Regions from separate parts of the Rhodopseudomonas sp. P1 genome, predicted to be linked through region 2. Evidence: riboswitches for the same ligand, from Rfam matches in the RefSeq annotation. Region 2 holds a riboswitch; each other region holds the start of a gene.

Region 1 (10,576 bases), 1.5 Mb from region 2:
GGCGCCGCGGTCGGCGAGATCGCCGCGTATCTCGCGGCGAACGGTTTCGGCGCGTCCGAACTGACCGTGCTCGAAGCACTCGGCGGCCCGCGCGAGCGCGTGCGGCGAACCACCGCCTCGATCTTCGCTTTCCCCGACGTCACCGCTCCGGTCGCACTCGGCATCGCCGTCGTTGCCGAGCCGAATGCCGTGATCATTCCGTGCGCCAGCGGCCTGCCGGACGAGCTGTTTCAACACGACGGCCAGCTCACCAAGCGCGAGATCCGCGCCGTGACGCTGTCGACGCTGGCGCCACGCGGCCATGAGCTGCTGTGGGACATCGGCGCCGGTGCCGGCTCGATCGGGATCGAATGGCTTCTGGCAGCACGCAGCAATCGCGCGATCGGGATCGAAACGCGCGCCGATCGGCTCGCCACCGCGCGCGCCAATGCCGAGGCGCTCGGCGTGCCGCAGTTCGATCTGCGGCTCGGCGCAGCACCCGAGGCGCTCGCCGGACTCCCCACGCCCGGCGCGGTGTTCATCGGCGGCGGCGCCAGCCGTCCGGGCGTGATGGACACGGTGTGGCACGCGCTGCCTGCCGGCGGCCGGCTGGTGGTCAATGCGGTGACGTTGGAGACCGAGGCGCTGCTGATCGACTGGCATCATCGCCTCGGCGGCGAGTTGCTGCGGCTCGGCGTCGAGCGCGCCTCCCCGGTCGGCGGCCTCACCGGATGGCGCGCGGCAATGCCGGTGGTGCAATGGAGCGTCCGCAAATGACCGCGGTCGTGATCGGCATCGGCTTTCGTTCCGCCGCATCCGCGTCGTCGATCATCGACGTGATCGAGACCGCGCGCCGCACCGCCGCACCGCACCTGCCATCCGCGCTGGCGACCGCCGCGGACAAAGCCGATCACAGCAGCCTGCGCAAGGCCGCAACCACCACCGCTCTCCCCATCTTGCCGATCGAGACGGCGGCGCTCGAACAAGCTGCAGAACGTATCACGACGTCGTCTGCCGTGGTCGCGCATCACCGCGGCGTCGGCAGCGTTTGCGAGGCCGCGGCGCTGGCTGCCGCCGGACCGACCGCGCGGCTGATCGTGTCCCGTTTGATCTCACACGATCGCCTCGCGACGGCCGCGGTGGCGATCGAGGAGCCGCTGCCATGACCGTCCACTTCATCGGCGCCGGCCCGGGTGCGCCCGACCTGATCACCGTGCGCGGCCGCGACCTGGTGATGCGCTGCCCGGTGTGTCTCTATGCCGGCTCATTAGTCCCGCGCGAGATCGTCGCGCTGTGCCCGAAGGACGCGCGCGTCGTCGACACCGCCCCGCTCGACCTCGACGCCATCACCGCGGAGTTCGTCGCCGCTGCCGAAGCTGGCCACGACGTCGCCCGGCTGCATTCCGGCGACCTGTCGGTGTGGAGCGCGATGGGCGAACAAATCCGCCGCCTGGAGCAGCACGGCATCCCCTACACCGTCACGCCCGGGGTGCCGTCGTTCGCGGCGGCCGCCGCCGTGCTCGGCCGCGAACTCACCTTGCCGGAAGTCGCCCAGACCGTGGTGCTGACGCGTACCTCCGGCCGCGCCTCGGCAATGCCGCCGCGCGAGACTCTGGAAGCCTTCGCCGCCACCGGCGCGACGCTGGCGATCCATCTGTCGATCCACGTCCTTCCTGACGTCGTCGAGCGGCTGCGCCCGCATTATGGCGACGACGGCCCGGTCGCGGTCGTGGTGCGCGCGAGCTGGCCGGAGCAGCAGGTGATCCGCGGCACGCTCAGTTCGATCGCCGCGCAGGTCGCCGCCGAAGGCATCGACCGCACCGCATTGATCCTGATCGGGCCATCGCTCGCAGCCACCGATTTCCGCGAGAGCTCGCTGTACGCCCCCGACTACGATCGCCGCTATCGCCGCTCGGCGGAGGACGGCCGTGACCGCGACTGATGACGTCGTAACAACCGCGACGAACGGCCGTCCGCCAGGGCTGATCATCGCGGCGCCGTCGACCAATAGCGGCAAGACCACGGTGACGCTGGCGCTGCATGCAGCACTGCGCCGCCGCGGCCTCACCGTGCAGCCCTATAAATGCGGGCCCGATTACATCGATCCGGCGTTCCACGAGATCGCCGCCGGTCGGCCCTGCTACAATCTGGACTCGTGGTCGTTCGGACGAGACCGCATCACGTCCCTCCTTGATGCTGCGGCGGGCGCCGATCTCTGCCTCGCCGAAGGCGTGATGGGGCTGTTCGACGGCGGCAGCGCGGTCGGCGCGTGGGGCAACGGCGCAACCGCCGATATCGCTGCGTTCACCGGCTGGCCGGTGGTGCTGGTGATCGACGTCGCCGGTCAGGCGCAGTCGGCCGCCGCGCTGGCGCTCGGGTTTGCCCGCTATCGCAGCGATGTGCGCATCGCCGGCGTTATCCTCAACAACGTCGCCAGCCCGCGTCATGAAGCACTTGTCCGCGATGGCTTCGACGCGCACGACATTCCAGTACTCGGGAGTTTCGAGCGGCAACGCGATCTCACGCTGAAGAACCGTCATCTCGGCCTGGTGCAGGCGCGCGAGACCGCGAAGCTTGACACCCGCTTGCAGCAACTCGCCGACAGCGCCATGCGCGGTATCGACCTCGACGCGCTGATCCGCGCTGCGCAGCCGGCGCGTCCGATCGCATCGACGATCCGGCCGCTGACGCCGCCGGGTCAGCGCATCGCGCTGGCGCACGACGACGCGTTCTCCTTCATCTACCCGCACCTCACCGCAGGCTGGCGCGCGGCCGGCGCCGAGATCGTGCCGTTCTCGCCGTTGAGCGACGAAGGCCCAGATCCGTCCTGCGACGCCGGGTGGCTGCCGGGCGGCTATCCCGAGCTACACGCAGGACGCCTCGCGGCAGCGACGCGATTCAAGACAGCGCTCCGCGCGTTCGCGGAGACTCGCCCGGTCCATGGCGAGTGCGGCGGCTACATGACGCTCGGTACAGGCCTGATCGATGCCGACGGCACGCGCCACGCGATGGCCGGACTGCTCGGCCTCGAAACCGACTTCGCCAATCGCAAGCTGCATCTCGGCTACCGGCTCGCGACCTTGCAGGCCGCAGCCGCCGGCCACGCCGCAGGCAGCGTGCTGCGCGGCCACGAATATCACTACGCGCGCGTCGTCACCGTGGCGGACGAGCCGCTCGCCGAGATCCGCGATCCCGCCGGACAGCTCACCGATGAGACCGGCAGCCGCCGCGGACACGTCACTGGCACCTTCTTCCATCTGATCGATGTCGCCGAGGAGGCGATCGCCTGATGTCCAAGTCAATCGAAAGCGCCGCCGCCAACGGCCGCATCACGCTGGTCGGCGCCGGCCCGGGCGATGCCGACCTGCTGACGCTGCGGGCGATCAAGCGGCTGCAGGCCGCCGACGTCGTGCTGTATGACGACCTCGCCGGCGAAGACTTCATGGCCTATCTCGATCCCAATGCCGAGATGGTCGCGGTCGGCAAGCGCGCCGGCCATCCCTCGCCGCGCCAGGACGAAGTCAGCCGCCTCGCAATCAACTACGCGCTCCGCGGCAAGCACGTGGTGCGGCTGAAGGCCGGCGATCCGACGCTGTTTGCCCGCGCCGACGAAGAGCTGCGCGCCGCGCGCGAGGCCGGCATCGCGGTCGAGATCGTACCCGGCATCACCACGGCGACCGCCGCAGCAGCTGCGATCGGTGCATCGCTGACCAAGCGCGGCGTCGCGCGCCGGGTCCAGTTCGTCACCGGCCATGATGTCGACGGGCGCCTGCCGCGCGATCTCGACCTCGCAGCGCTGGCGGATGCGACCGCAACGACCTGCGTCTATATGGGCAAGGCCACCTTCCCGGCCCTCGCGGCCCAACTGATCGCCCGCGGCCTGAGCGCTACGACGCCGGCCGTGATGGTCGAAAGCCTCGGCTCCGATGCGACCAACGTGCAGCGGGGCAGCGTCAGCGAGATCGCCGCCCGCCTCACCGCCGATCGGCCGTCCGGCCCCTGCATGATTTTGTACGGCGCAGCGCTGGAGGAGAGCTGATCGCCAGCACGCGACCGGCGACGACGACGCGTTCTCTACCGCGGCGCGGCAGCCGCAACGCCTCGTCTCTGGCTGATCTGCACGATCGCGTCGGATAGTCGATCGAGCGCAACCGGCAGCATCGCGCCGCCGCAGACCGTGAGCTGATCGGGAACAACGATCCGTCGGCTCGCCGGATAGGCCTGCTGGATCGCGGGATGCAGCAGCAGAGCCTTGCCCTGATCTTCAGCCACCGGCTGCTCTTCGGATACGAGTAAAAGGTCCGGCCGCGATGCGACGATCGCTTCAAGCGAGGCGAAGCCGCCATAGGCGAAACCAAGGTCGGACGCCGCATTCGACAGGCCAGCGGTCTGCAGCAGCGAGCTGAGCAGACTATCGCCGCCGGTCACCCAGCCGCGCCGCGATAGCGCCAGCACCCGGCCCTGCCACCGCGAGGCGGTGCGCCGTGCCCGCTCCGCGGCCTGATCGACCGACGCGATCATCGCGTCCGAGCGTTCAGGATGGCCGACCAGCGCGCCAACCCGCCGGATCTGCAGTTTCACCTCGTCGATCGTCCGCGGCACGTCGAACTCTTCGACCGGAATGTTCTGCGCGCGCAGCAGCTCGCGCGTGGCACGCTTGCCGTAGCGGCCGGCCAGCACCACGTCGGGTGCGAGCATCAACAGATCCTCAGCTTCACCGGACAGCCTCGGAAATCGCTCAGCCTCCTTGGCGAGCCACGACAGCCTCGGATCACGCGCATACGGTCCGAGGCCAGCGATCTGGTCGGCATCAGCCAGGGCGATCAGCAACTGATCGGTGCACATGTTGATCGAGGCGATCCGCTTGGAGGCGGCGAACGCCGGCGAGGCCAGCAAACCAACCGCGGCGACCATCAGCAACAAGCGGGAACGCCAGCGAGGCGCACGCCGGTCACGCAACGCGACGGGCGGCCGGACGCCGCAATGCGGCGCAATTGTTCTGTTCAAGACGACATCCTCCGCCGGCCCATCGCCGAACGAGTTGCACACCATGCACCGGCCGGTCTCCTGGCTCGCGGATATCCGTCGCGTCCGCCTTCCCGGCCGGTTCGGCCAGTGGCATTCAAGGACGCTCCGATCCGCCCACAGTTGCGAGGGCAGCTGCGGCATTGGGGCATCGCCCCGCACCGCATTCCCGTTTCACCTCTCTCAGCGAGAGGCACCGGTACACGTCTGGGTTAAGCACGTCGCCCAGCCCCCGGCAAGACGACCATCTTCCGCAGTCTTGCTGGCAAGCAAAAAGCCGGGAGGTGCAGTCAGGCACCACCCGGCTTGAACTTCACGGCTTCTCGCCGCCGGTTCGCTTACTTTCGCATCGGCGTGGTTGCGCCCGACTGGCCGTCCGAGCTCGGCGTCGTCGAATTGGTCGCGCCGTGGGCGCTGCCCGAGCCCTGACCACCACGATCGGAGTTCGACGGGCCGCCACCGCCCGCGCCGCCGCCAGCCGCGCCACCGGCACCCGCGCCTGCTCCACCGGCTCCTGCGCCGGCACCGCCGGCCCCGGCACCACCACCCGCGCCGCCGCCGGCCCCACCGCCGCCACCACCGCCTTGCGCCATCACTTGGCTTGCGCCAAGCGCCAGCACTGCGAGCACGGCCATCACTGTCGTCGTCTTCCGCACCATCATCGTCGCTCCTGTCATTGTTCTGATTGCTGAGTTGCGCAGAGGCCAACGGAGCTTCGGAGACGCCGTTCCTAACTAACCAGTCACGTCTTCAGGTCGCGGCGTTCCAGCCGAGCAACAGGAACAACCGACCCTGTTCGGCTTTTCCCCTCGCCATCAAACGACGAGGACCTGCAGATGAAAGCTCTGACCTGGCACGGCAAGAACGACATCCGCTGCGAGAGCGTGCCGGATCCGAAAATCGAACACGGCCGCGATGCGATCATCAAAGTGACGGCCTGCGCGATCTGCGGTTCGGACCTGCACCTGATGGACGGAATCATGCCGTCGATGCAAAGCGGTGACGTGCTCGGCCACGAGACCATGGGTGAAGTCGTCGAGGTCGGTTCCGAGAATACCAAGCTCAAGGTCGGCGATCGGGTGGTGGTCCCATTCACCATCTCCTGCGGCGAATGCTTCTTCTGCCAGCGCGGCTTCTATTCAGGCTGCGAGCGATCGAATCCCAACGCCAAGGCGGCTGAGAAGATGTGGGGCCATTCGCCCGCTGGCCTGTTCGGCTACTCGCATATGCTCGGCGGCTATGCCGGTGGTCAGGCCGAGTATCTGCGGGTGCCGTATGCCGACGTCGGTCCGATCAAAGTGCCCGATGGACTGACCGACGAGCAGGTCCTGTTCCTGTCCGATATCTTCCCGACCGGTTTCATGGCAGCGGACTTCTGCGATCTCAAAGGCGGCGAAACCGTCGCGGTGTGGGGCTGCGGCCCGGTCGGCCAGATGGCAATCAAGAGCGCCTTCCTGCTCGGCGCCGAACGCGTGATCGCGATCGACACGGTACCGGAGCGCATGGAGATGGCGCGGCAATCCGGCGCGATCGTGATCAATTTCATGGACGACGACGTCTACGACAAGATCCAGGATCTCACCAACGGCCGCGGTGCCGATGCGTGCATCGACGCTGTCGGCACCGAAGCCGCCGCAATGGCGAGCTTCGACTCGATGGTCGACCGCGTGAAGATGGCCACCTTCATGGGCACCGACCGGCCGCACGTGTTGCGTCAAGCGATCCATTGCTGCCGAAACTTCGGCACAGTGTCGATCGTCGGCGTCTATGGTGGGCTACTCGACAAGATCCCGATGGGCTCGGCGATCAACCGCGGCCTGACGATGCGGATGGCGCAGACTCCGGTGCAGCATTATCTGCCGCAACTGCTCGGCCGAATCCAAAAAGGCGAGATTGATCCTTCGTTCGTGATCACCCACCGCGCCACGCTGGAAGACGGCCCGGAACTCTACAAGACCTTCCGCGACAAGAAGGACGGCTGCATCAAGGTGGTGATGAAACCAAGCTGAGCGCGCTCAGCTCATAGAGCGACATGCAACGACTTCATCATGGCCGGGATCGCCCGGCCATCGTCGTTCTAGGAGGGACCGAGTCCGGCGGTTCAAGGCATCAACGCAAATGGCCGGGCTGAGCCCGGCCACAATCTTCCGATCCATCAGGATTACAAACTCAGGCCGCCTAGGCCTGAACGTAGGATCGTGTGACACTGTCGATGTTCTGGTCGATCCACGCCGCCATAGCTTCTTCTTCCTTCAGCGACGCCTGCAGCAGCGGCTTAGCCGAACCGAAGCCGGCGATGTCGGCGAGCGCCAATAGCGACTTGTAGGCGGCGATTTCGAAGTGCTCGAAAGCGTTGTTGGCGAAGGTGTTCTTCAGGATCTCATCGGGCATCACGGTGTGAGCCAGCGCGGCCATATTGCCCATGAACGACTGCGTGGTGTCCTTCAGCATCGAGGCGCTTTCGCCGCAGGCGGACAAGCACTCGTCGAGCCGCTTGAGCTGACCTTCGGTTTCCCGCAAATGCTGCTGCACCCGGGCCTTGACTTCCGGATAGTCGTCGAGCCGTTCGGACTGCCGCTCCATCATCTCCCGCGCCTGGGTCTCCATGGCGTGAGCGTTGCGCAGCCCGGTAACAAAGATCTCACGTGCGTCCTGAGCCATTCTTCAGTCTCCAGTTGAAATGATCGCGCGTTCAACGTGGCCGGATGTACACCGTTCCTATCGGAACCCGGCCTTCGTCTGCGTCATAGCTTCCAGAGATCGAACAGCATCTCCCGACTGACGAGATCGATCTGCTGACCGTATCGGGTGCGGTACATCGTCATCAGTGCGTCATGACCAGGGTCGGACGAGCTACACAGCGCATCCTCGACAAGCACGACGCGAAAGCCGAGATCGACGGCATCAAGCACCGTCGCGAGTACGCAGACGTCGGTTTCGGCCCCCGTGATCACAACGGTGCCGATGCCACGTTCGACCAGAAGCGATGCCAGAGGCGAATGCTTGAAGGCGGAGTACACCGGCTTGTCGATCACCTGCGCAGGCGGCACCAAGCGTTGCAACTCCGGTACCAGATAGAGCTGTTCCGGCTCCAGATTGGGCCGCAACGCAGCCTCCCAGCGCTGGTAGTAACGCTGCCACCGCCCCGGCCGCTGCTCCGGATGCTCGGGCGTGATGAACCGGGTGAAGATCGTTGATCTCGCATAATGGTCCGAGACATCCGCGACCACCGGCAGGACGCGCTCCATCCACGGCGTCTCCCACACACCGCCACGGGCGAAAATCCGCTGCATATCGACGCAAAGGTGGACAGCAGCCTCGATCGGCTCGGCCGGTGGCGGCTTGATCATGACGCAATCGGGCGCGCTGTGCGCGGACGCAGCTCGGTGATGGCCGCCAGGATCAGCGCGGCGATGCCGATCACGGCGCTGATCACCCCGACGAGGGATAGCCAGAGGAGGATGCCAAGGGCGAGCATTGCAACGCCAAACACCACGTCGAGCGCCAGATGCCACGGCATCGGCAGTAGCCGCACGACGCCCCACTCGTAATCGGTGATCAGGCTGTAGAGGATTCCCGCGCAGCCCACCGCCGCGAACACCCAGCGCAGGCCGCCCTGCTCACCGGCCATGAACGGCAACGCCAGCACCAGCACCGACACCAGATAATCGATCGCGCCGTGAAGGCGGGTCGGGATCACACGCAAGTCGCTCTCCATCGTGGATACGCAAAGAACCGTCGGCCTCCGACCACGTTCCAATCCGGCGCTTAGGCTGAGTTGGAACGCTGCACCATCGGCATCGTTGGCGGGTGAGCCCGATGGAGACCACACCGATGACTTCTGCCTCCTTGCAAATGACGCCAAGCGAATCCCGCCGGCTCGCCCGGTTCCTCGGATGGGTGTCGCTCGGCCTCGGCACCGCAGAGGTGCTGGCGCCGCATCGTCTCGCCCGCGCGCTCGGCATGGAAGGCAACGAGCATCTGCTGCAGCTCTATGGCGCACGAGAGATCGCCTCGGGCGTCGCCATCCTCACCACCGAGTCGCCCGCATCGGTTTGGAGCCGGGTCGGCGGCGACGCGCTCGATGTCGGCACGCTGGCGCTGCAGCTCCGCCGCGACAATGCCAAACGCGGCAACGTTGCGCTTGCCCTCGCGGCGGTTGGGGGCATCACCATGCTGGACTGGGCCTGCGCGCAGGCGCTGACCGACGATGCCCGGCGCCGCAACGGCCACGCCTCGGAGGCCGCTTAGCTTGGACGCGCGCCCCGACCACAACAACGGCACCGTCACCGCTCTGGTGTTCGCCGGCGGCCTCAGCCTCGCGGCCTATCACGGCGGCGCATTCGAGGCTTTCGCACAGCGAGCTCAGCCGTTGCACTGGCTCGCAGGCTCCTCAGCCGGCGCAATCACCGCCGCGCTGATCGCGGGCAATCCGCCGTCTCGTCGCGTCGCTGCCTTGCGCGAGTTCTGGGGCCTGGCCCGCGCTGAACCTACTTGGTCGCCACTCCCGCATCTGGAAGGCTGGATCAGCGCTGTCACGGCACATCTGATCGGCGACCCGAACCACTTCCATCCGAGGTTGCCGGCACTATTTGGCTTCCGCAGTCTTTACGATCTCGGACCGATGCGGCGCCGGCTCGCGCGGCTAATCGATTTTGAGCGCATCAATGGAGGCGAGCTGCGGCTCTCGATCGCCGCCACCGACGTCTGCAGCGGAGACCCGGTGATTTTCGACTCCCACCGCGAGCCGATCGCGCTTGACCACCTGCTGGCCAGTTGCGGCTTTCTGCCGGAGTTCGCGCCGGTGACGATCGGCGCTCGGACGCTGGTCGACGGCGGGCTGTCGCTGAATGCACCGTTCGATCCGATCCTGACCGAGTCCGAGGCGCCTCTGCGGCTATTTGTGCTGGATCTGTATGCACGCGACGACCAGCCGCCTGCCTCGCTGGAAGCGGCACTCGAACGTAAGAACGACCTGCTGTTCGGCAACCAGACCTACCTGCGTTTGAAGGACAAGATCCGGATCAGGGCGCTCGAGCGCAGCGCCGCGGGAGCAGCGGCGTTCCAGGACGAGATTACCCTGTTGAGCTATCGCGCCGGCCCGAACGAACCGGGTCCGGAGAAGAGCTTCAACTTCTCCCGGCGCGCTTTGGCGCAGCGGTGGCAGACCGGGTTCGACGACATGATGGCGGCCCTTGCGCCCAGCGCCCCAGCGATCGACGGACTCCGCGTGATCCGGCGTTTCACCGCACCTCCTCAGGCAGCGGCACTGCAGCGGGCCGCGCAATTCCGTTGAAGTTGTCTGCTATTCCGCCACCCCGAGCAACAGCTCAATCTCGCCTTGCTGCTCATGCCGGAAGCGTGCGCCGTCACGGTCAGGCGGTTATCTCCGCCCGCACCTTGTTGATCGCCGCCACAGCCGCCCGGACATCCGCGGGATGCCCGTTTCAATCGCTGCGTCACGTACGCCTCAGCGCTTGGCGCTGCCGGGCTCCGCCATCTTGCGATGCTGGCTCGCCAGCACGCCGGACGGGATCACGTTGGCCGCCGCGGTCTGCAGCTTGTTCTTCCA
Region 2 (10,576 bases):
GTCAGTGGACGAATTCCTCGACCGATATGAAGGTGCGGCCGAAGTGCAGCCATCGGACCGAGAGCCGGCGGCAGAACAGCAGGTGATGGGATGAGCGAGATCGCGATCGAAGGCGGCCGGACCCTGGTCGGCGACGAGATTGCCGAGGCATCGTTGCAGCTCGCTGGCGGCGCCATCGCGGCGGTCGGCTCCACGAGCGGCAATGCGGCGATCCGGATCGATGCCCGCGGGCTGCTGGTGCTGCCCGGCATCGTCGATCTGCACGGCGACGCCTTCGAGCGGCAGATGATGCCGCGGCCCGGCGTCGACTTTCCGATCGACGTGGCGCTGATCGACAGCGACCGCCAGGCGATCGCCAACGGCCTGACCACGGTCTTTCACGCCGTCACCTGGTCGTGGGAGCCCGGCCTGCGCAGCGCCGACAACGCCCGCCGGATGCTGGATGCGATCGATCTGACCAAGCCGCGGCTTTCCGCCGACACCCGCATTCATCTGCGCCACGAGACCTTCAATCTCGATGCGGTCGACGAGATCGCGCAGTGGATCGCTGATCGCCGCGTCGATCTGTTCGCCTTCAACGATCACATGGACACGACGCTGGCGAACCTCGCCAAGCCGCAGAAGCGCAACCGGATGGTCGAGCGTACTGGCCTATCCGACGATGAATTCGACCGGCTGGTCGAGCGCGTCGCGGCGCGCGGCGACGAAGTGCCACAGGCGAACCGGCGCCTCGCCGCCATCGCCCGCGAGGTGTCGATGCCGATGCTGTCGCACGACGACGATACCCCGGCGATACGGCAGGGTTATCGCGATCTCGGCGTCGGCATTGCCGAGTTCCCCACCACCGAGGAGACCGCGCGCGATGCGGCGCTGCACGGCGATTTCATCGTGTTCGGTTCGCCGAACGTGGTGCGCGGCGGCAGCCATACCGGCTGGACCAAAGCGGCCGATATGATCGCCAAGGGACTATGCTCGGTACTGGCCTCCGACTACTACTATCCGGCGCCGTTGCTCGCGGCGTTCCGCCTGGTGCATGACGGCATCCTTCCGCTGGAGCAGGCCTGGAAGCTGATCTCGGAAAACCCCGCCCGCGCCGCAGGTCTCGCCGAGCGCGGCACGATCGCGAGCGGCCAGCGCGCTGACGTTCTGCTGGTCGATGATCGGGTCGCGTTGCGGCCGCGGATCGTCGCTGTGATCGCCGGCGGCCGGCTGGTGCATGTCGACGATCCGGAGCGCTTCGTGATCACGCGCAAACTGCCGCACCCGGCTGGCGTTGCCGCCTGATCTGACGTTATCATCATCGGCGATGTCGAACTTTCCACGCTACGCGATTTACTACCTGCCCGCCGCGGGCAGCGCTCTTGCGCAGTTCGGGGCGACGATGCTCGGTTACGATGTCGTCTCCGGCGAAGACGTGCCGTTCGCCGCGCCGACCGCGGCGATCGAAGACTGGCGAGACATCACCGCAGACCCACGCGGCTACGGCTTTCACGCCACCCTGAAGGCGCCGTTCGGGTTGATCGGCGGCCGCAGCGAGAGCGACCTGCTGTGGGCCTGTGCGACCTTTGCCGAAACGCCACGGGCGATTCCGCAGATTGCCCCGGTAATCAGGCCGATCGGTGGGTTCATCGCGCTGGTGCCGGAAGTGCCGTCCGAGTCGCTGCAGCAGCTCGCGGCCGATTGCGTTCGCGATTTCGATGAATTTCGGGCGCCGCTGTCGGCGGAGGATCGCGCCCGGCGCAAGCCGGAACGGTTGACGCCCGAGCAGGTCGGCTATCTCGATCGCTGGGGCTACCCTTATGTGATGGACGAGTTCCGGTTTCACATGACGCTGACCGGTTCGCTCGATCCGGCTCGCCACGACGAATTGTTGGCGCTGCTGCGGAGACAATTCGCGGCCGCGGGCATCGACCGGATTGCAATCGATCGGATCGCTGTGCTGCGCCAGGACGCGCGCGGGGCCCGGTTCAAGAGTATCGCGCAGTTCGAATTGCGCAGCGCCGATTATTAGCGCTCGAGAACGGAGCCGAGCCACTCGCTGACCGCCTCCGGCATGGCGGTGACCCGGCCGGGCCAGGGATCGGTGGCGAAGCCGACATGTCCGCCTTCATCGGGTTGCCAGAGCGTCACCATCGTGCCGACGTCGTCCGGTGTCGGCAGCGAGGCGGCCGGCACGAACGGATCGTTGCGCGCGTTCACGACCAAAGCCGGGATCTTGATCTGGTGCAGATGCGGCTTGGATGAGGCACGGGTCCAGTAGTCATCGACACCCGCAAAGCCGTGCAGCGGCGCCGTGAAGGCATCGTCGAATTCACGCAAAGTCGTTGCCCGTTGCACGCGGTCGCGATCGAACAGCCCCGGATGCTGCTGCCATTTCGCGAGCGCGTTCGGAATCATCGTGCGCAGGAAATGCCGGGTATAGATCAGGCGGTTGACGCCGCTATCGATCGCGGCGCCGGCGGCCACGAGATCCAGCGGGGCTGAGACCGCCGCCACTGCGCGCGCGATCTCTGCGGCACCACTTCCGGCTTCCTCCGCCCAGCGCAACAGCGCGTTGCCGCCGAGCGAGACGCCGGCGGCGAGCACCGGCGCATCGGCGCGGTCGCGAATTCGCGCCAGCAGCCAGCCGACTTCCTGGAAGTCGCCGGAGTGATACGAGCGCGGCGCCAGATTGAGTTCGCCCGAGCAGCCGCGAAAGTGCGGAATCGACAGCCGCCAGCCGCGCGCGAGCGCGCCCTGCGCAAATGCGATCGCGTAGCGGCTCGCCGACGATCCTTCGAGGCCGTGAAACAGCACCAGCCAAGGCGTATGGTCGGGCCCGGGTAGGTGGTCGATGTCGATGAAGTCGCCGTCTGGCGCCCGCCAGCGTTCGCGGACGAGCTTGATGGCTTGCGAGGCCCGTGGCTGCGCGAACAGCGTCGGCCAGATGGTTTGCATATGGCCGCCGGGCAACCACCACGGTGCGCGATAGGATCGTAGATCAGTCATGTCGAGCAGAATCGAAGGAGGGACAAACACACACAGGTCGGACGAGTGTGACGCACCTATCCACTGGGACGGTGGCCACTGCAACCGAGCGCGTCAACATCGCATTAGCTTTGCATTTGCAACTAACGTTTGCGACGGCCGGATATGTCGCAGTTGTTGTCGGGTCGGCATCGCCCTAAGCTGGCCTCCATAACGACAAGCGATCGGAGCCGAAGCAGCCGGGATCGCTCCTATGAGGAAATCGCCATGAAGGTCGCCGACCCAGCTCCCTTCCGCAATCTGTCGCCCGACGAGTTGGAATGGCTCGCCGCCGCCGAATGGGCGCAGGCCGAAGCTCTCAGCGATGCGCCCAAGGGGCTGGTGATGCAGTCCGCCACCGAGATGCACGCGCGCGCCAAGCTGAAGCGCATGCTGCTCAGCCAGGTCCCGACCAAGCACTAGCCGGCGACGTCGTCTGCGGGCTTGACCGGCTGGAGACGGCGGACGCACACCGGTCGTGATGACCTCCGCACCGCATCCTGCCTGCCCGTCAGGTCCCGGCGCCTATGTGGTGGCGATCGCAATCGCCGCGCCGCTCGCGATCCGGCTCGGCGCCGCTGCGTCGCCGTTACTTCGGCCGGGGCGCTACCTGTATTGCGGCTCGGCCTATGGGCCAGGTGGCCTGCCCGCTCGGCTCGGACGGCATTTCCGCAAGGACAAAACGATCCGCTGGCATGTCGATCAGTTGACGACGGCCGGCGAGGTGCTGGGCGCCTGGGCGATTGCGGGCGGCGACGAGTGCGAGCTGGTCGCGCGGCTGGGATTTCTGCCGGTGCCGATCGAAGGCTTCGGCGCCACGGATTGCGCCCACTGCCACAGCCATCTGCTGCGTTGGCCGTCGCGCGTCGCTGCCCGTAAAGTCCGCACGGCGCTCGCCGGAGACGACGCGGCGCCGGTGTGGTTGCGGGGCGATTCTACGCCCCGGTCTCGCGCCTGATCCAGCCGAGATATTTCTCCGCGCCGGCGGTGACTGAGAGCTGGATGATCTCCGGGGTGTCGTAGGAGTGCAGCGAGGTGATCAGGTCGCGCAAGGCGGCGAACTTCGTCGGCAGGGTTTTGAACAGCAGCAGTTGCTCGGCGTCGCTGGTGATCTTGCCGTCCCACCAATAATGGCTGGTGATGGCCTGGATTTGGACACAGGCGGCGAGCCGGGCTTCGAGCGTTGCGACTGCCAAGCGTTCCGCTTCCTCCTTATTCGGCGCCGTCACCATCACCACGCAGGCCTCGCCCTGATCCATCGCGTCGCTCCTTGGCTTCGATTTGATCCGACGCGTTGCAGGCCGCGCCGGTTGTTTGCTAGGCGCAACTGGTTCCCAGTCAGCTTCGGAAGCTCCGTCATGCCGATTTACGGCTTCGTCTGCAACAAATGCGGTCACCAGTTCGAGACGTTGCTGTTCTCCGGTGAATCCGCGGTGTGCCCGTCCTGCGAGAGCACCAGCCTCGAGCAGCAATTGTCGCTGATCGCCAAGCCCGCCAAGGGCGGGCCGGAGGCTCCGATGTGCGACGGCAAGGGTGGCTGCGGCGGCTGTTGCATGCCGGACGTCTGCGCCTAGCCGGCCAGCGGCTCCCCACTCGGGACGCCGTGTTTGCCGGAAGGAACGATCCTGCGCTTCAGGTCGTTTGCACGCCGACGAGCAACCCTCCGAGGCATGCCAGACATGACGCAGATCACCCGTACCTTCGACAGCGCCACACAGGCCAAGGCCGCAGTTGCCGAACTCAAGCAGCGCGGCTTCAACCGGGTCGAACTGGTCGAGGTGCCCGATCGCCGCGGTCCGAGCGGCGGCGGGACCGTGGTCCGGGTCGAGCCGCCGTTCGGGTCGGCGCTCGTCGCCAGCGGCATTCTCGAACGGCACGGCGGCAAAGAGGCAGGTGCGACGAGCACCGCTGGCTCTACGGCGCCGGCCCTCGCGCAGCCGGCGAGGACTGAAGCCCAGCCGGTCCCCGATCCTGCGGCGCAGGCATTCAAGTCGGCGCCAGCGGCATCACCGGCGCGGCCGGCCCAACCTCAGGCTCGGCGCGAGGAGTTGCGCAGCGGTCCGCGGACCGTGTCGGAATGGCTCGGGATTCCGCTGCTGATCAATTCCAACACCTTCTTTTCCGGTTTTCCGCTGCTGTTGAGGCCGTCCCGCAAGGCGCCGGCGGCTAAGCCGGAATAATCGGCGAATTTGTCGCCGGCCCCGAGCCGCGCATGAGCTTCCGTCGCCCGTTTCGGCTTGCTAGCATCGCGTCGCCTCGCCGCCCGGCGGGGACCACGACATCAGCGACCCGATGACGTGCGCTGCGCGCCAGCCGGCGTGCGCGCCCGCATGCGGCAGGAGTGCAGGCCATGAAGCTCACCAGTCCCGACATCGCCGAAGGCGCAACGATCGCCCACGAGCAATTGTTCAACAGCTTCGGCTGCACCGGCGCCAACGTCTCGCCGGCGCTGAGCTGGAGCGACGCGCCCGCCGGCACCAAGAGCTTCGCGGTGACGATGTACGATCCCGATGCGCCGACCGGCAGCGGCTGGTGGCATTGGGTGGTGTTCAACATTCCGGCCACGACGACGTCGCTGCCGAAGGGCGCGGGCGATATCGCGAAGGGGTTGATGCCCGAAGGCACGATCCAGGGCCTGACGGATTTCGGCGTGCCCGGTTACGGCGGCCCGTGCCCGCCGCCGGGCGACAAGCCGCACCGCTATCAGATCACGGTATTCGCGGTCGACGTCGAAAAGCTGCCGAACGCTGGCGCCACCGCGATGCCGGCGCTGGTCGGCTTCGATCTCAACTTCCACACCCTGGCGAAGACGACGATCACCGGACTGTTCGGGCGTTAAGCCCGAGCAGATGCCATCCTGTTCGCTGCTGATGCCGGATTGGTCCGGTTATCAGCAACGACGGAAGTGAAGCGTAAAGGCCAGGACGACCGAGACCGCGCCGGTCGTCTTGAAGGCGCTGTGATCAGTTGCTGGCTTCTGAGCTTCGGCTTGACGAGCTGCGCGTGATCGCGGCGGCCGGTCCGCTCGAAAGGCAGGGAATCTGGCGCCATGATCCGTCGGGTGCGCGTTCGTAGGAGCTGCATCCCGACGCCGTCGCTGCGGCCTCGCCGGCGTTGCGCTGATCCTGCTGACCGCGCGCCAGCGCCGGTGCGGCAGATAGGCTCGACGCGACCAGCGCGCCGGCAAACAAAGCGGTCGTCCAAAGGTTGGTAGTTCGCATGTCCGGTCCTCCGTTATCGGAAACGCGGACGGAGTCCTGACGCGCGAATGTGACGATTTCTTGCAAATTGCGGCTCTCGCCGCGATCTTGCCTTAACGATCAACAAACAGCGCGGGCACTCAGTGCGCCCGCGCACCGATGGAACTCAGCGCGACAGCACAATGCGGCCTGCGGTGGTGCGGTCCTGCCAGTGATGGCGCACCAGTTCCGGGTCGACGTGGTGTTCCACCGGCCAGCCGACGCACAGATAGGCGATGAACTTCCAGGTCGCCGGCACGTCGAGCTCGGTGGTGATCGCCTCTGGATCAAGGATCGATACCCAGCCGACTCCGAGGCCGAGCGTCCGCGCGGCGAGCCAGAACGTCTCGATCATCGCCACGACGGAGTAATCGAGCGCTTCGGGCATGGTCTGGCGCCCGACACCGAGACCCTGCGCCGTCTCGCGGTCGCAGAACAGCGCGAACTGCCGCGGCGCGACGTCGATGCCTTCGAGTTTGAGTTTGGCGTACAGCGCCGCACGGTCGCCCTGATACGCGCTCGCCGCCACCTCATTGCAGCGCAGGAAGTTGGCGCGGATCCGCGCCCGCGTCTCGGCCGAGTCGACGCTGATCCAGCGCCACGGCTGGCTGTTGCCGACCGACGGGGCGAGCTGGGCGAGGTCGAGGAGCTGATCGATCAGCTCCGGCGCAACCGGATCGGTCCTGAAGCGGCGGACGTCGCGCCGCCACGCGATCAGCTCGGCGAACTTCTCCCGAAACGCTTCGTCGAACACCGGCGGGTTGGCGTTGGCGGCTGCGATCTCGGCCGGATCGGTCATCGCCGCCATCTTGTTCAGCACCGTACTCACAGCTTGCCCGCCAGCACGTCGGCGAGATCGGCGACGTCGGTGAGCAGCCGCGAGGCCGCGCGCACCAGCGGCACGGCAAGGATCGCGCCGGTGCCTTCGCCGAGCCGCAGCCGCAGATCGAGCAGCGGCGCGGCGTCCATTGCCTGCAGCGCGAGGTCGTGGCCGCGCTCGGCCGAGCGATGGGCGAATACGCAATAATCGCGGGCTTCCGGCGCCAGCCGCACCGCGACCAGCGCCGCGGCCGTGGCGATGAAGCCATCGACGATTACCGGCCGGCGCTGCGATGCGGCGCCCAGCACCGCGCCGGCCATCATGGCAATCTCCAGTCCGCCGAATTCGGCCAGCACCTCCAGCGGTGCGGTGGCGGGGCTGCGCATCGCCGCCTTTTCGATCGCCGCCTTCTTCTTGGCCATGCCGTCGGCATCCTGGCCGGCGCCGATCCCGATGCTCTGGTCGAGCGGCGCCGGGCCGAGGCGGTGCAGCAGCAGCGACGACGAAGCCGTGTTGCCGATCCCCATCTCACCCAGCGCGATCACGTCCGCGCCCGCGGCGATCTCGGCGCGTGCCAGTTCGGCGCCGCGATCGAGTGCCTGGCACGTCTCCGCGACGCTCATCGCCGGCTGACGCGCCGCGTTGGCGGTTCCCATCCGCACCTTGGCGTCGATCAGATCGGGATGCTTCGGCAGATCGGCGGCGACGCCGGCGTCGATCACCCGGACGTCGACATGGTTGGCGGCTGCGAATGCGTTGGCGGTGGCCTTGCCGGCCAAATAGGTCATCACCATCGCTACCGTCACGGCGGACGGATATTGCGACACGCCTTCTTCGGTCAGGCCATGGTCCCCGGCGAACACCATCAGCACCGCATTGTCGGCGCGCGGCGGCTGCGGATGCCGCATCAAGGCCAGTTCGATGGCGAGGTCTTCGATCCGCCCGAGCGAGCCGAGCGGCTTGGCCTTGCCGTCCACCCGCGCCCGCAAGGTTGCTTTCAGCGACGGGTCGACCGGGGTGATCGACGGCGGCTGCCAGGTGACGAGGGTTTCGGTCGGCATCGGATGGTCCTTTGGTTCGGCAAGGCGCGCAACTGAGGCAAACGCGCAAGCCCGGTCAACACCACCTTCGCGTTGTTGACCCGCAACAGCGTCGCAGCTAGCGTGCCCGACGATGGTCCTTCCGCAAGGAAGGTGAAAAGGGAAGCCGGTGGGAGACGCGGTGCGTCTCGATCCCGGAGCTGCCCCCGCAACTGTAAGCGACGAGCCATCGCCGAGGCCACTGGGAATTCCTGGGAAGGCGGCGAATGGCGGCGACTCGCGAGCCAGGAGACCTGCCATCGCGTATTGTGCTTTGAAGGGTCGTCGGGGCGGGGTGCACCGGACGGAAGCAGTGCGGACGGCAAAGGCCTCTCCCGCGCGTTCCGACAAAGCTCGATAGCTGACCCGATGATTCGAGCCCGATGGATTCCGAGCCCCCTGCCGATGTGAGCGCCGATCCGCCGCGCATGCTGCCTGGCGCGCCGGTGATGGTCAGCGTCTGCACCACCTGCAAGACGATCGACGGCGTCGCCGTCGGTGCGCCGATGCTGGAAGCCGTCCGCGCCGCGCTGGCCGGCGCCGGCGCGGTGCAGGTGCGCGCCGTGCAGTGCCTGTCCGCATGCAAGCGTGCCGCCACCGTCGCGGTGTCGAGCGAAGGCGGCTACACCTTCGTGTTCGGCGATCTCGATGGCGCCGGCGGCGCTGACGCTGTGGCGGCGTTCGTGGCCTCCTATCAGGACAGTCACTACGGTCTGGTGCCGTGGCGGCAGCGCCCGGAAGTCCTGCGCAAGGGCACCGTCGTCCGCCTGCCGCCGCCGCAATGGTCTCCCGACGATGGGCGGGCGCCGGCATGAGCGCGCTGATCTCCACCCTGGTGCTGGGCGGCGCGCGCTCCGGCAAATCGGTGTTCGGCGAACGGCTGGTCGCCGAGAGCGGCTTGGCTAGGATCTATCTCGCGACCGCCACCGCCAGCGACGACGAGATGTCCGATCGCATTGCCCACCATCGCGCCCGCCGCGGCGACGGCTGGACCACGATCGAGGAGCCGCTCGGCTTGGTCGATGCGCTGACCCAGCACGCCGGCCGCGGCCGCGCCGTGCTGGTCGATTGCCTGACGCTGTGGCTGTTCAACCTGATGGAAGCCGGCCGCGATCCCGAGGTCGAAGCAAGGCGACTGGCGCGTTATCTCGGCGTCGCCGCCGGTCCGATCGTGCTCGTCTCCAACGAAGTCGGCCTCGGCCTGGTGCCGGAGACGCCGCTCGGCCGCGCCTTCCGCGACGCGCAAGGCCGCCTCAATCAGACCATCGCCGCCGCCGTGCCCAACGTCGCCTTCATCGCCGCCGGCCTGCCGCTGTGGCTGAAACGCCAAACAGGAGAGTAGTTCATGACCGCCCGCGTTCCCGTCACGGTGCTCACCGGTTTTCTCGGCGCCGGCAAGACCACGCTGCTGCGCGCGCTGCTCAATCAGTCGAGCGGCCGCCGCATCGCGGTGATCGTCAATGAATTCGGCGATGCCGGTTTCGACGGCTCGCTGGTCGAGGATTGCGGCGCGTCGGTGTGCGCGCCGGGCGACATCGTCGAACTCACCAACGGCTGCATCTGCTGCACGGTCGCTGACGACTTCATCCCGACGATGGAAAAGTTGTTGAACCGCGACACGCCGCTCGACGCGATCGTGATCGAAACCTCCGGGCTCGCACTGCCGCAACCGCTGCTGAAGGCGTTCGCCTGGCCGGCGGTGAAGACCCGTGCCACCGCCGACGGCGTCGTCACGGTGGTCGACGCGCTGGCGCTGAGTGAAGGCCGGGTGCCGCTCGACGATGACGCGGTGAAGGCGCAGCGTGACGCCACGCATGACGATCCGATCGAGGAAGTGTTCGAAGATCAGCTCGCCTGCGCCGATCTGGTGGTACTGTCGAAGAGCGATCTGGTCGCGCCCGACCAGCTTGCCGCGCTCGAAGCTAAGCTGGCGAGCCGGGTGCGGCCGAACGTCCGCATCGTCCGCTCGCATGGCACGCTGGCGCCGTCGGTGCTGATTGGGCTCGATGCCGAAGCCGAGAATGATCTTGCATCCCGCGCCGGCCATCACGCCGAAGGCGAGGAGCACGATCACGACGATTTCGACTCGCTGGTGATCACCCCGCAGCCGGCGGAGACGCTGGATGCCATGAAGGCGCGGGTCGGCGATGCGCTGGGGCTCGAGGGCGTGCTGCGCGTCAAGGGCCATGCCCGTGTCGCCGGCAAGCCGGCCCCGGTCGTGGTGCAGGCGGTCGGCTCGCGCATCGATCTCGCCTTCGCCCGCCCCGATGCCGAGCGTCCCGACCATCTGGTGGTGATCGGCCTCAAAGGCTTTGACGCCGACGCCGCGCGGCGCGCGCTGGCGGGGTAGTTCATATGCCTCTCCCCGTCATTGCGAGGAGCGAAGCGACGAAGCAATCCAGGGGCAGCGGCCCCGAGTCTGGATTGCTTCG
Region 3 (10,576 bases), 1.6 Mb from region 2:
CACCGGCGTATCCGGCGCCACGGCGTTGAGTTCGTCGATGGTCGGCAGCCGCTTCTCGGCGAACTGGTGCTCGGTAAAGCCGCCGACCAGGCGCACCCATTGCGGCGGCGGCGTGATCGCGACCTGGCGCTTCAGCATGTTCATCGCATCGGCGAGCGAACGGACACCGTCCCAGCGCAGCTCCATGTTGAAGTTCAGGCCGCCGCGGATGATGTGCAGATGGTTGTCGATCAGACCAGGCAGCACCCGCCGGCCCTTCAGATCGATCACGCGGGTCGAGGGACCAGCGAGCGGCAAGACATCGCGGTCGTGCCCGACCGCCGTGAACCGCCCGTCCGAGATCGCCACCGCACTGGCGGTCGGGTTGCTCCGATCCAGCGTCGTGAACAGGCCGCGATGCAGGATGACGTCGGGCGCGGTGCTCATGAGTGCTTCTCCATCTGCTGCGGTTCAGAAGTCGTGGACGCGTCGGCGGCGCGGCGCCCCGGCAGCATGCCGAAGATGTGCGGCGTGCACCTGGCGTCGCGCCACGCGGCCGCAAGGCTGTGGCCGGAGATGATCTGGCGCGCCACCGGCACGATCTGCTCGCCGGCCAGAATGCCGAGTAGTCCGATCAGCGCCACCAGCGGCGGCGCGGGGGAGCGCACGTTGAGCAAGCTGTAGATGATGCCGACCAACAGGCCGGCACCGAGCGACAGCAGATATACTTTCATCGTGCTCTCCCCGCGCCGATCGCGTCAGGCGGCCTTGGTGCCGCCCTCGGAGGCGTGTTCGCCGAGCGCCCACTTGGAGAAACGGATCTGGATGCCATAGGGCGAGTGCGCCCGCAGGATGTCCATCATGCCCTCATAGGTCTCCGAGCGCGCCCAGTCCTGCTGCAGTTCGAATGCGTACTGGCAGGAAGTGATCGGCACCGCGCCGGCTTGGATCGCGCGCTCCATCGAGCGGTTGTGCGCTTCCATCGACAGATCACCGCAGGCATCGGCCGGAATGTAGATCTCGTAGCCTTCCTTCAGCATGTCGAGCGTCGGGAACATGACGCAGGCTTCGGTCCACAGCCCGGCGATCACGAACTTCTTGCGGCCGGTGGCGGCGACGGCTTTGCGGAAGTTCGGATCGAGCCACGAGTTCATCGAGGTGCGGTCGATGATGTCGAGGTTCGGAAACAGCTCGGTGACTTCCGGCATGAACGGGCCGGAGAACGAATCCTTGGCCACCGTGGTCAGCACCGTCGGAATCTTGAACAGCTTGGCCGCCTTGGCGAGGATCTGGATGTTGTTGAACACCACAAGGCGGTCGTGCGACTGCACCCCCTGATACATCGCCGGCTGATAATCGATCAGCGCGATCGCGCAGTTCTCGGGCGTAAGCATATCCAGTTTCGACATCGGAACTCTCCAAAGTTCGGGGCTGAGCTGAAGCAACTGGACGCGATCATGCCCTGCCCGGCGTCCGGATCGCTTGGACGAACCCGTCACCGCTTGCACGAACGCGCGGCGCCCTGCTCACGCCGATGACGACATCTCACCGCAGGTGCACTCATGTGGGCAGGGCGGCTCGCGCTGCTTCGGATCTGATGACGAGCGATCCTCTCGCGCCCGACGCGGCGCTCAAACATTCAAACCGCAGCAAGGTCCTGCAATCTCGCTTGGCGCCGCCGCGATAGATTTCCGCTTTGGCAACCAGCGCCGGACGGATCACGAGCGCCTTCAACCCAGCGAGGACCGATGAGCAGTGTTGAAGGCGGCCAGCAGACAGCGGCTCCGCCACGCCCTTCATCCTGGGCAGCCTTTCACCACATCGCCTTCACGGTGGTATGGACGGCAACGGTGGTGTCCAACGTCGGCACCTGGATGTTCAATGCCGCCTCCGGCTGGCTGATGACCAGCCTGGAGGCAGACCCGCTGCAGGTCGCGCTCGTGCAAGTCGCGTCCAACCTGCCGATCTTCCTGCTTGCCATTCCGGCGGGTGCGCTCGCCGATATCGTCGACAAGCGCAAGTTTCTGATCGTGGTGCAGATCGTCCTGACCTTGTTTGCCGGTGCCAGCGCGGCGCTGGTGTGGCTTGGCCTGATGACGCCGCCGCAGCTGTTGCTGTTCACGTTCCTGCTCGGCGCCGGCGCGGCCTTTGCCGCACCGGCGTTTCAATCGATCGTGCCGGATCTGGTGCCGAAGCAGGACCTCGCTTCCGCGGTCGCCAGCAACGGCGTCGGGATCAATATCAGCCGGGCGATCGGCCCGGCGCTGGGCGGCATCGCAATCGGCAGCCTCGGCATCGCCGCGCCGTTCTGGATCAATGCGGTCAGCAACCTTGCGGTGATCGCCGCGCTGATCTGGTGGCGCCCCGCTCATCCGCGCAGCGGCACGCTGCCCCCGGAACGACTGATCGAAGCACTGATCACCGGCATCCGTCACGCTCGCCACAACACCGAGCTGCGCGCGACGCTGGTGCGCGCGGTGGCGTTCTTTTTCTTTGCCAGCGCGTATTGGGCGCTGCTGCCGCTGGTGGCCCGGTCGCGGATCGCCGGCGGGCCGGAGCTGTACGGCATCCTGCTCGGTGCCGTCGGCGCTGGCGCGATCGGCGGCGCGCTCATCCTGCCGAAGCTGAAGGCCGCGCTCGGCCCCGACCGGTTGGTCGCCGCCGGCACGCTCGGCACCGCGCTGTGCCTGGTGATGCTCGGCCTTGCCCGGCAGGTCGAACTCGCTGTCGCCGCGTGCCTGCTCGCCGGCGTCTCGTGGATCGCCGTGCTGGCCAGCCTCAACGTCTCGGTGCAGGTCGTGCTGCCGGATTGGGTCCGCGGACGCGGCCTGGCGATGTTCGTCACCGTGTTCTTCGGCGCAATGACCGCAGGCAGTGCACTGTGGGGCCAGATCGCCTCATCGTTCGGCCTGCCGATCGCGCATTTCGCGGCGGCGGCGGGCGCGGTGCTCGGCATTGTGGTGACCTGGCGATGGAAACTGAAGGCCGGCGCGGACGTCGATCTGTCGCCGTCGATGCACTGGCCGACGCCGATCGTCAGCATCGACGCCGAACCGGATCAGGGCCCGGTGCTGATCACGGTCGAGTACCGAATTGCGCCGAGCCATCGCGAGGCGTTTCTCAGCGCGGTGCGGCATCTCAGCCGGCAGCGGCGGCGCGACGGCGCCTATCAATGGGGCGTGTTCGAGGATGCGGCCGATCCCGGCCGCTTTGTCGAAACCTTCAAGGTCGCTTCATGGCTGGAGCATCTCCGCCAGCACGAGCGCGTCACCAATGCCGATCGGGTGCTGCAGGAGCAGATCCGCTTGTTTGATGCCGAACCAAAAGTGACGCATCTGATCGCCGCGCCGCATGGGCACATCAAACGGCAGCCAGGGCATCCGCCGCAAACGCCTTGATGACTTAGCGCGCCGCAGCGCGCGCCACGATCTGCAGGAAGTTGTCGTTGAGCCGGCGCGCCGCCTGCGCAAAACCGGGCAAGAGCCCGGTGGTCTCGTCGGCGAGCTTCGCGGCGCGCTCGCGCCCGAGCGCCGTCTCGAGCGAAGCCGCGTACGCGGGAATCTGCTGCCATTCGGGCACGGTGCGGTCGGTGATCTCGACGTGATACTGTAGCCCGTAAGCCGCAGGGCCAAACCGGAACGCCTGTACCGCGCAAGCATCATTGCGCGCCAGCACTTCTCCCCCGGCGGGCAGCGTCGCGACTTCGGCCCCGTGCCATTGGAAGGTCTGCAACGGGCTGGAAAGACCGGCGAACAACGGATCGGTTGCGCCGGCCGCCGTCAGCTCGACTTCGCCCGGACCAACCTCAGGAGTCTGGCCGAGACGGACTTCGCCGCCGAGTGCAGCCGCAAGCAACTGATGCCCGAGGCAGATGCCAAGATACGGCCGGCCAAGCTCCTGCACGAAACGCCGGATCGCGGCCTTCTCCGGCACCAGCCAGGGATGCTCGTCTTCCTGCCAAACGTCTTGCGGGCCGCCCATCACGATCAGAGCGTCGTACGGCTCGAGCGCTGGGATCGGTTCACCTGCATCGAGTTCGACTGCATCCCACACGATCCCCGCTTCGCGCCAGAACTCGCGGAAGATGCCGGGATGCTCGACATCGACGTGTTGAAACACCAGGAAGCGCAGTCCGCTTCTGTTCGGGCTGGTCGCGATACTGTTCATGTCGGCCCCGCTCAGATCGGCGCGTGATGCGCGCCACCGATGGCGCGGTTTTGGCCGATACGCTGGCATCGAGCAAGCGCGATAAATGAGCAGCGCCCGTCGAAGCGCGACGGTACCAATCTACGATTCCCCTGCTTTACGGAGCAGATAGATGTCCATCACCCAGCCCTTGGCGGCACGCACCTGGCGGCGAACGCGCTGAATCTCGGGCGCAATCTCCGGGAGCTTGCCGGCTACCAGGACTTCGTCATCCATGCCGAGGTTCGCACCCCAGAAGATTTCGGCCCCCTCGGCGTCGATCTTGGCGAAAGTCTCCTCGCCGTCGAGCATCACTACCGTTGTCTCGCCCGACCATCGCCCCGCGGCGGCGAGCTTGCGCCCTGTCGTCACCGTGACGGGTTCGCCGATGCCGTTGAGCGCGATGCCATGACGCGCCGTCAGCGCCTGCACTGCGGTGATGCCGGGAATGATCTCGTAGTCGATCGCCATCCCGCGCCCGCGCAGCCGGTCGAGAATGCGGATCGTGCTGTCGTAAAGCGACGGATCGCCCCACACCAGAAATGCGCCGCAACCATCCTCCGGCAGTTGCTCGGTCATCGCGTGCTGAAACCGGTCGGCGATCTGGGCGTGCCAATCGTCCACCGTGGCTCGATAATCCTGCGGCTGCGGCTCACGCTTGGGGATGTCGATGGTGACGAAGCGGTAACCCGGCGTCTTGATGAAGCGCTCGCAGATCTGCTCCCGCGCCAGGCGCAGCTCGGCCTTTTCTTCTCCCTTGTCGGGAATGAAGAACACGGTGGCGCGGTTCAGCGCCTCGACAGCCTGAAGGGTCAGATAGTTCGGACCGCCCGGCCCGATTCCGATCAACAAGATCTTCCGCATCGTCGTCCTATTCCGCCCGCGAACGCCGCTTCACCGCGCCAGCGCCAGCAAGGCATCGAGATCGAGATTGCTTTCGCAATGATCGGCGAGCGCGTCCAGCGTCTCCTCGACCCGCCGCTCGAAATCGAGCCCGGAGGACGCGGCACCGATCTGTGCCAGCCAGGCAGAGCGGAACGCATCGCCGCCGAAGATGCCGTGCAGATAGCCGCCGCTGACGCGGCCGTCCGCCGAGACTGCGCCTTCGGCGCGCTCGGTGCCGCCCTCCTCAAGCTTCAGCCAGGGCCGCGCCAAACCTGGGCCGGTGGTCCGCCCCATATGCATCTCGTAGCCGACGACACGGCACCCGCTGACCCGATCGACCGCATCGATCTCGATCAGGCGCTTGTCGCCAGAAATCTCGGTCTCAATGTCGAGCAAACCAAGCCCTGCGGTCTCGCCCGCAGGTCCTTCAATGCCTTGCGGATCGCGCACCACGCGGCCGAGCATCTGGAAGCCGGCGCACAGCCCGACGACGCGGCCGCCGCGGCGGACGTGGGCGTGAATGTCGATATCCCAGCCCTCGCGCCGGATCAGATCGAGCTCGGTGCGGGTCGCTTTCGAGCCCGGCAGCACCACGACATCGACATCCGCCGGAATCGGCGAGCCCGGCTGAATCCACTGCAGGTCGATGTCGGGCTCGGCCACCAACGGATCGAGGTCATCGAAGTTGGCAACGCGCTGCAGCCGCGGCACCGCGATCTTGAGCTTGCCCCGGCTCGCCGCTGCGGCGCGCTCCAGCGCCAGCGAGTCCTCTGCCGGCAGTCGGTCGGCGCCGGGAAACCAGCGCAGCACGCCGAGGAACGGCCAGCCGGTCTCCGCCGTGATGGTCCGGCAGCCGGGTTCGAACAGCGAGAAGTCGCCGCGGAACTTGTTGATCAGATAGCCGACGACGCGGGCCCGATCGCCCTCGCTCAGCAGCACGTAGCTGCCGACCAATGCCGCCATGGTGCCGCCGCGATCGATGTCCGACAGAAACACGACCGGCAGATCGGCCGCCTCGGCGAACCGCATGTTGGTGATGTCGGAGGCGCGCAAGTAGACCTCGGCGCCGCTGCCGGCGCCTTCGACCAGTACCAGATCGGCCTCGGCAGCGAGCCGCTCGAAGCTGTCGACCACCGCCGGGATCAGCCGCTGCCGCATGTGGTGATAGATTCGCGCCGGGCAGTTGCCGAGCACGCGTCCGCGCAGCACCACCTGGGCGCCGATCTCCGACTGCGGTTTCAGCAGCACCGGGTTCATGTGAATCGACGGCGCCACGCCACACGCGCGCGCCTGCAGCGCCTGAGCGCGGCCGATCTCGCCTCGAACTTGTTCGCCGTTCGGACCGAGCGGCAGATCCGAGTCGGACGCGACCGCGGCGTTGTTGCTCATGTTCTGCGCCTTGAATGGACGCACCACCAGCCCACGCCGGGCGAAGGCACGGCACAGCCCGGCGACCACCATGCTCTTTCCGACGTCCGAACTGGTGCCCTGGATCATCAGCGAGCGGGCGCGCCGCGGACCGGTGGTCGCGCGCGGCGTGAATTGGATCCGGGAGATGAGCTCCTCGACATGGGCGTCGGTCATGAAACCACTCGATAGCATGGAGTTAAGGGGAAGCAGCGCAGCCGCCCGCGCCTGCGGTCGAACGTGATCGGCAGCCACGGCATCACTCAGCCATGGCCGGCCATCGCCACGACGCCGAGCAACAGGCCGATCTGGATCATCTGTTCGGTGGCGCCGAGCACATCGCCGCGATAGCCGCCGATCAGCCGGAGCGCGATCCACGGCGCCGCCAGACCGAACACGCCCGCGACCAGAAGCCCCACGATCGCCGCCGGCGGATTGAGCATGACCAGCCACAGCGCGCCGAGCACGCTGAACGCAGCCAGACCGACCCAGCCCGCGCTGCTGATCGCGCGCGTCGGATAGCTCAGCTTGCCGGTGGCTGCGTCACCGGCATAAGGCAGCGCCGACATCGCCGCGACGATACCGGTCCGCCCAAGACTATAGCCGGCCACCAGAGTCGCGACGCCGAGCCACGGCGGCAGGCTCGCCAGCGCTGCGACGCGGATCGCAAAACTGAGTACCAGCGCCACCGCGCCATAGAGGCCGAGGCGGCTGTCCTTGATCAGCGCCAGGCGCTGCTCGCGGCTGCGGCCACCAAACAGGCCGTCCGCTGTATCGGCGATGCCGTCTTCGTGCAGCGCGCCGGTGAGCGCCGCGCCAGCGGCGACGGCCATCATTGCCGGCACCACGCCGGACCAGATCAGCGAGCCTGCGAGCAGCACGCCACCGCACACAAGACCGATCCCGGCGCCGACCAGCGGAAAGTACTTCGATGCGCTCAGCAGCCAGTCGTCGTCGAACTGCGCGGTGCGCGGCGTCGGCACCAGCGTCATGAACTGCACGGCGTTGAGCAGCGATTGAATCTGCCGGCTCACGCGCGCGATCCGAACCGGCCCGCCAGCACGTCCGACAGTGCGGCGAGATCGTTGAGGATGCCGGCCGCGGCGCGCAGCAGCGGAACGGTCATCAGCGCACCGGTGCCCTCACCGAGCCGCAATCCGAGATCGAGATACGGCGTCGCCTGCATCGCTTCGAGCAGCACGCGATGGCCGCGCTCGGCCGAGCGATGCGAGAACACGCAGTAATCGCGCGCGGCGGGCTGCAGCCGCACCGCGAGCAGCGCAGCCGCGCTGGCGATGAAGCCGTCGATCACCACCGGCCGCCGCGAGGTCGCAGCGCCGAGCACTGCGCCGGCCATCATCGCGATGTCGAAGCCGCCGAACTCGGCAAGCACGTCGAGCGGTGCCGTCGGCTGTGCCCGCGCCGCGGCCTGTTCGACGATGGCGCGCTTGTGCGCGACACCGGCATCATCCATCCCGGCGCCGCGGCCGACGCAATCAAAGATCGGCTCGCCCGTGAGCGCGTGGGTGATCAACGCGGCAGACGTCGTGTTGCCGATTCCCATCTCGCCGATCGCGACGATGTCGAGCCCGCCCGCGATATCCTCGCGCACCAGATCGGCCGCCGCGGTGATCGCACGCGCGGCCTCCTGGTGAGTCATTGCCGGTTCGTGGCGCGCGTTGCGGGTGCCGCGGCGGATCTTGCGACCGATCAGCTTGGGATGTGGCGGCATATCGGCATCGATGCCGCCGTCGACGATCCGCACCTCGGTCGCGACCGCTTTCGCCAGAACGTTCACGCCGGCGCAGTCTGCCAGATATGCCTCGACCATCGATCGGGTCACGCTCGCTGGATACGGCGACACCCGATCGGCGGCGAGGCCATGATCGCCGGCAAAGATGAACACCGTCGCGCGCTCCGCCCGCGGCGGCGCCGGATGCCAGATCAGCCCGAGCTGCACGGCGAGTTCTTCGAGCCGGCCGAGCGAACCCGGCGGCTTCGCCTTGCCGTCGAGCCGAGCCCGCAGCTCGGATTCATGGGCGGGATCGATCGGCGGAACGGACAGAATACGTGGGTCGAGCAAGGGCGCGTGCATTCGGAAGCTCGGCAATAAGAAGGCTGCCGCCGCGACGGCGGGGAGTGAAGACAGTCGAACGCCCATCGTGGCGGCGACAGCAAAGCTGTGCGCGCTGGTTCGTTCGGGCGACGACGGGATTTATCCGCGGAAAGCGGAGGCGCGCGTCAGGTCGGTGGCCGGTGCAGCATGTCTGTGTCCTTCTTCGACCCACCGTCGAATGGCATGGTTTTCGGACTTCGGCCGGTCTCCTGGCTCGCGGACATTGTCCCGGTCGCCTTCCCGAGCGGCTGTTGCGCCGTGCTCAGTGGCGGTGTGACCGGAAGCGGTCCGCTTACAGTTGCGGGGGCAGCCGCGGACTTGGCGATTGCTCGCCGCACCGCATTCCCGTTTCACCCTTCGAACGAAGGGCACCGAAGCGGGCGGCACCACAGCACGACGACGCCACGGGCGCAAGATTGACAACAACCCGGAGCCGCCCTCTAAGACGAAGGTCCACCAAGCCGCGCTTTTCCTGGCCGCTCTCGAGCGGCCCTGGCGCATCATCTCGACCGGATTGACCGCATCTTGCTGTGGGATGTGACGGTGATAGGCGGCGGAATCGCCGGTCTTTGCGCGGCGATTGCCGCGCGCCGCAGCGGCGCTTCGGTCCGCCTGCTCGAAGCGGCGCCGCGGCCGTTACGCGGCGGCAACGCGCGCCACGGCCGCAATTTCCGGCTGACGCACGAGACGCCCCTCGACTACGTGCCCGACACCTACACGGCCGCCGAATTGCGCGCCGAGCTGCGCAGCATCACGGGCGACACCGATCGGGCGTTGACGGAGCTGCTGATCGAACGCGCAGACAGCATCGCCGGCTGGCTAATCGATCACGGCGTGCATCTGCAGCCACCGGGCACTGGAGTGATGCCGTATTCGCGCCGCACCGCGTTTCCGCTCGGCGGCGGCAAAGCGATGATCAATGCGCTGTACGTTGCCGCTGAGCGGCTCGGCATTGTCATCAGTTACGACAGCGAAGTCAGATCGCTGTGCCACGACGACGATGGCTGGACGATCAGTGTGCGAAGCGCTACGTCCGATCCCGCAATCAGCACGCGCAGCATCGTCGTCTGCGCTGGTGGCCCGGGTGCCGATCTGGCGTGGCTGCGCGAAAATTTCGGCAGCGCCGCCGACGGCTGGATGGTCCGCGGCACGCCATATTCGGACGGCCGAATGCTCGATCTGCTGATCGCGGCGGGGGGCCGCGCGATCGGCGATCCGACCATGTGCCACGTCGTTCCGGTCGATGCGCGCGGGCCGCAATTCGACGGCGGCATCGTCACCCGGATCACGTCGATTCCACTCGGCCTCGTCGTCGATCGATCCGGTGCTCCCATCGACGTCGCAGGGGCCGGCGCGCAACCCTCTCACTACGCCAAATGGGGACCAAGGATCGCCGCCTGCCCCGGCCAACTCGCTTATCTGGTGCTCGATACCCAAGGGCTCGCGCGTGCCGCGCCATCCGCACTGGCGCCGGTCACTGCGCCGAACCTCGGCGAACTAGCTGCCGCGCTGCAGATCGATCCCACCGCTCTGTTGCCAAGCATTGAGGGCTTCAATGCCGCCCCGGCCAACGCCGCGCGTAGCATCGCGGAGCCACCATTTGCCGCCTATCCGATGCGGCCGGGGCTGACGTTCGTGCACTACGGCATCAAGGTGGATGCAACGATGCGGGTGGTCCAGGCCGACGGTCGCCGCCACGACGATCTGTTCGCGGCCGGCATGATCATGGCTGCGAATGTGCTGCGCCGCGGCTATCTCGCCGGGCTCGGCATCACCCTATCGGCAGTATTCGGCCAGATCGCCGGCGAGGAGGCGGCACGCCATGTCCGCGGCTGATCCGATGCTCGAAGCCGAGCGCGTGCTGCGGATCTGCAGCGCCTGCATGTATTGCGATGGGCTCTGCCCGGTGTTTCCAGCGATCGACGGCAAGCACAGCTTCAGCCTGAGCGACGTCAGCTACCTGTCGAACCTGTGCCACAACTGCCAGGGCTGCTGGCACGATTG

The links. Region 2 has a riboswitch for cobalamin ahead of LRC39_RS03670 (DUF1636 domain-containing protein). Riboswitches for the same ligand answer to the same signal wherever they lie in the genome.
Region 1: it holds a riboswitch for cobalamin, as region 2 does, so the genes downstream of both, LRC39_RS10735 (ABC transporter substrate-binding protein) here and LRC39_RS03670 (DUF1636 domain-containing protein) in region 2, are expected to answer to the same signal.
Region 3: it holds a riboswitch for cobalamin, as region 2 does, so the genes downstream of both, cobT (nicotinate-nucleotide--dimethylbenzimidazole phosphoribosyltransferase) here and LRC39_RS03670 (DUF1636 domain-containing protein) in region 2, are expected to answer to the same signal.

The regions. Positions count from the first base shown of each region.
Region 1 is NZ_CP088006.1:2,306,642-2,317,217, reverse strand. Features, by position in the region: gene cbiE (precorrin-6y C5,15-methyltransferase (decarboxylating) subunit CbiE) at 1-756, shown strand, start outside; gene LRC39_RS10755 (cobalamin biosynthesis protein) at 753-1,145, shown strand; gene cobM (precorrin-4 C(11)-methyltransferase) at 1,142-1,921, shown strand; gene LRC39_RS10745 (cobyrinate a,c-diamide synthase) at 1,908-3,269, shown strand; gene cobA (uroporphyrinogen-III C-methyltransferase) at 3,269-4,018, shown strand; gene LRC39_RS10735 (ABC transporter substrate-binding protein) at 4,054-4,893, opposite strand; cobalamin riboswitch at 5,020-5,220, opposite strand; gene LRC39_RS10730 (hypothetical protein) at 5,343-5,666, opposite strand; gene LRC39_RS10725 (zinc-dependent alcohol dehydrogenase) at 5,841-7,013, shown strand; gene LRC39_RS10720 (ferritin-like domain-containing protein) at 7,183-7,665, opposite strand; gene LRC39_RS10715 (cysteine hydrolase family protein) at 7,749-8,354, opposite strand; gene LRC39_RS10710 (hypothetical protein) at 8,351-8,710, opposite strand; gene LRC39_RS10705 (hypothetical protein) at 8,839-9,255, shown strand; gene LRC39_RS10700 (patatin-like phospholipase family protein) at 9,257-10,300, shown strand; gene LRC39_RS10695 (SDR family NAD(P)-dependent oxidoreductase) at 10,475-10,576, opposite strand, start outside.
Region 2 is NZ_CP088006.1:766,038-776,613, forward strand. Features, by position in the region: gene LRC39_RS03610 (chloramphenicol acetyltransferase) at 1-94, shown strand, start outside; gene LRC39_RS03615 (alpha-D-ribose 1-methylphosphonate 5-triphosphate diphosphatase) at 91-1,284, shown strand; gene LRC39_RS03620 (DUF1045 domain-containing protein) at 1,307-2,011, shown strand; gene LRC39_RS03625 (YheT family hydrolase) at 2,008-2,988, opposite strand; gene LRC39_RS03630 (hypothetical protein) at 3,235-3,429, shown strand; gene LRC39_RS03635 (GIY-YIG nuclease family protein) at 3,539-3,964, shown strand; gene cutA (divalent-cation tolerance protein CutA) at 3,942-4,265, opposite strand; gene LRC39_RS03645 (FmdB family zinc ribbon protein) at 4,365-4,580, shown strand; gene LRC39_RS03650 (hypothetical protein) at 4,614-5,186, shown strand; gene LRC39_RS03655 (YbhB/YbcL family Raf kinase inhibitor-like protein) at 5,357-5,845, shown strand; gene bluB (5,6-dimethylbenzimidazole synthase) at 6,373-7,044, opposite strand; gene cobT (nicotinate-nucleotide--dimethylbenzimidazole phosphoribosyltransferase) at 7,071-8,126, opposite strand; cobalamin riboswitch at 8,223-8,420, shown strand; gene LRC39_RS03670 (DUF1636 domain-containing protein) at 8,528-8,959, shown strand; gene cobU (bifunctional adenosylcobinamide kinase/adenosylcobinamide-phosphate guanylyltransferase) at 8,956-9,486, shown strand; gene cobW (cobalamin biosynthesis protein CobW) at 9,490-10,494, shown strand.
Region 3 is NZ_CP088006.1:2,322,462-2,333,037, reverse strand. Features, by position in the region: gene LRC39_RS10840 (amidohydrolase) at 1-426, opposite strand, end outside; gene LRC39_RS10835 (XapX domain-containing protein) at 423-713, opposite strand; gene LRC39_RS10830 (hydrolase) at 738-1,388, opposite strand; gene LRC39_RS10825 (MFS transporter) at 1,728-3,377, shown strand; gene LRC39_RS10820 (type 1 glutamine amidotransferase) at 3,382-4,146, opposite strand; gene cobF (precorrin-6A synthase (deacetylating)) at 4,267-5,028, opposite strand; gene LRC39_RS10810 (cobyric acid synthase) at 5,059-6,633, opposite strand; gene LRC39_RS10805 (adenosylcobinamide-GDP ribazoletransferase) at 6,720-7,490, opposite strand; gene cobT (nicotinate-nucleotide--dimethylbenzimidazole phosphoribosyltransferase) at 7,487-8,551, opposite strand; cobalamin riboswitch at 8,755-8,963, opposite strand; gene tcuA (FAD-dependent tricarballylate dehydrogenase TcuA) at 9,110-10,408, shown strand; gene tcuB (tricarballylate utilization 4Fe-4S protein TcuB) at 10,395-10,576, shown strand, end outside.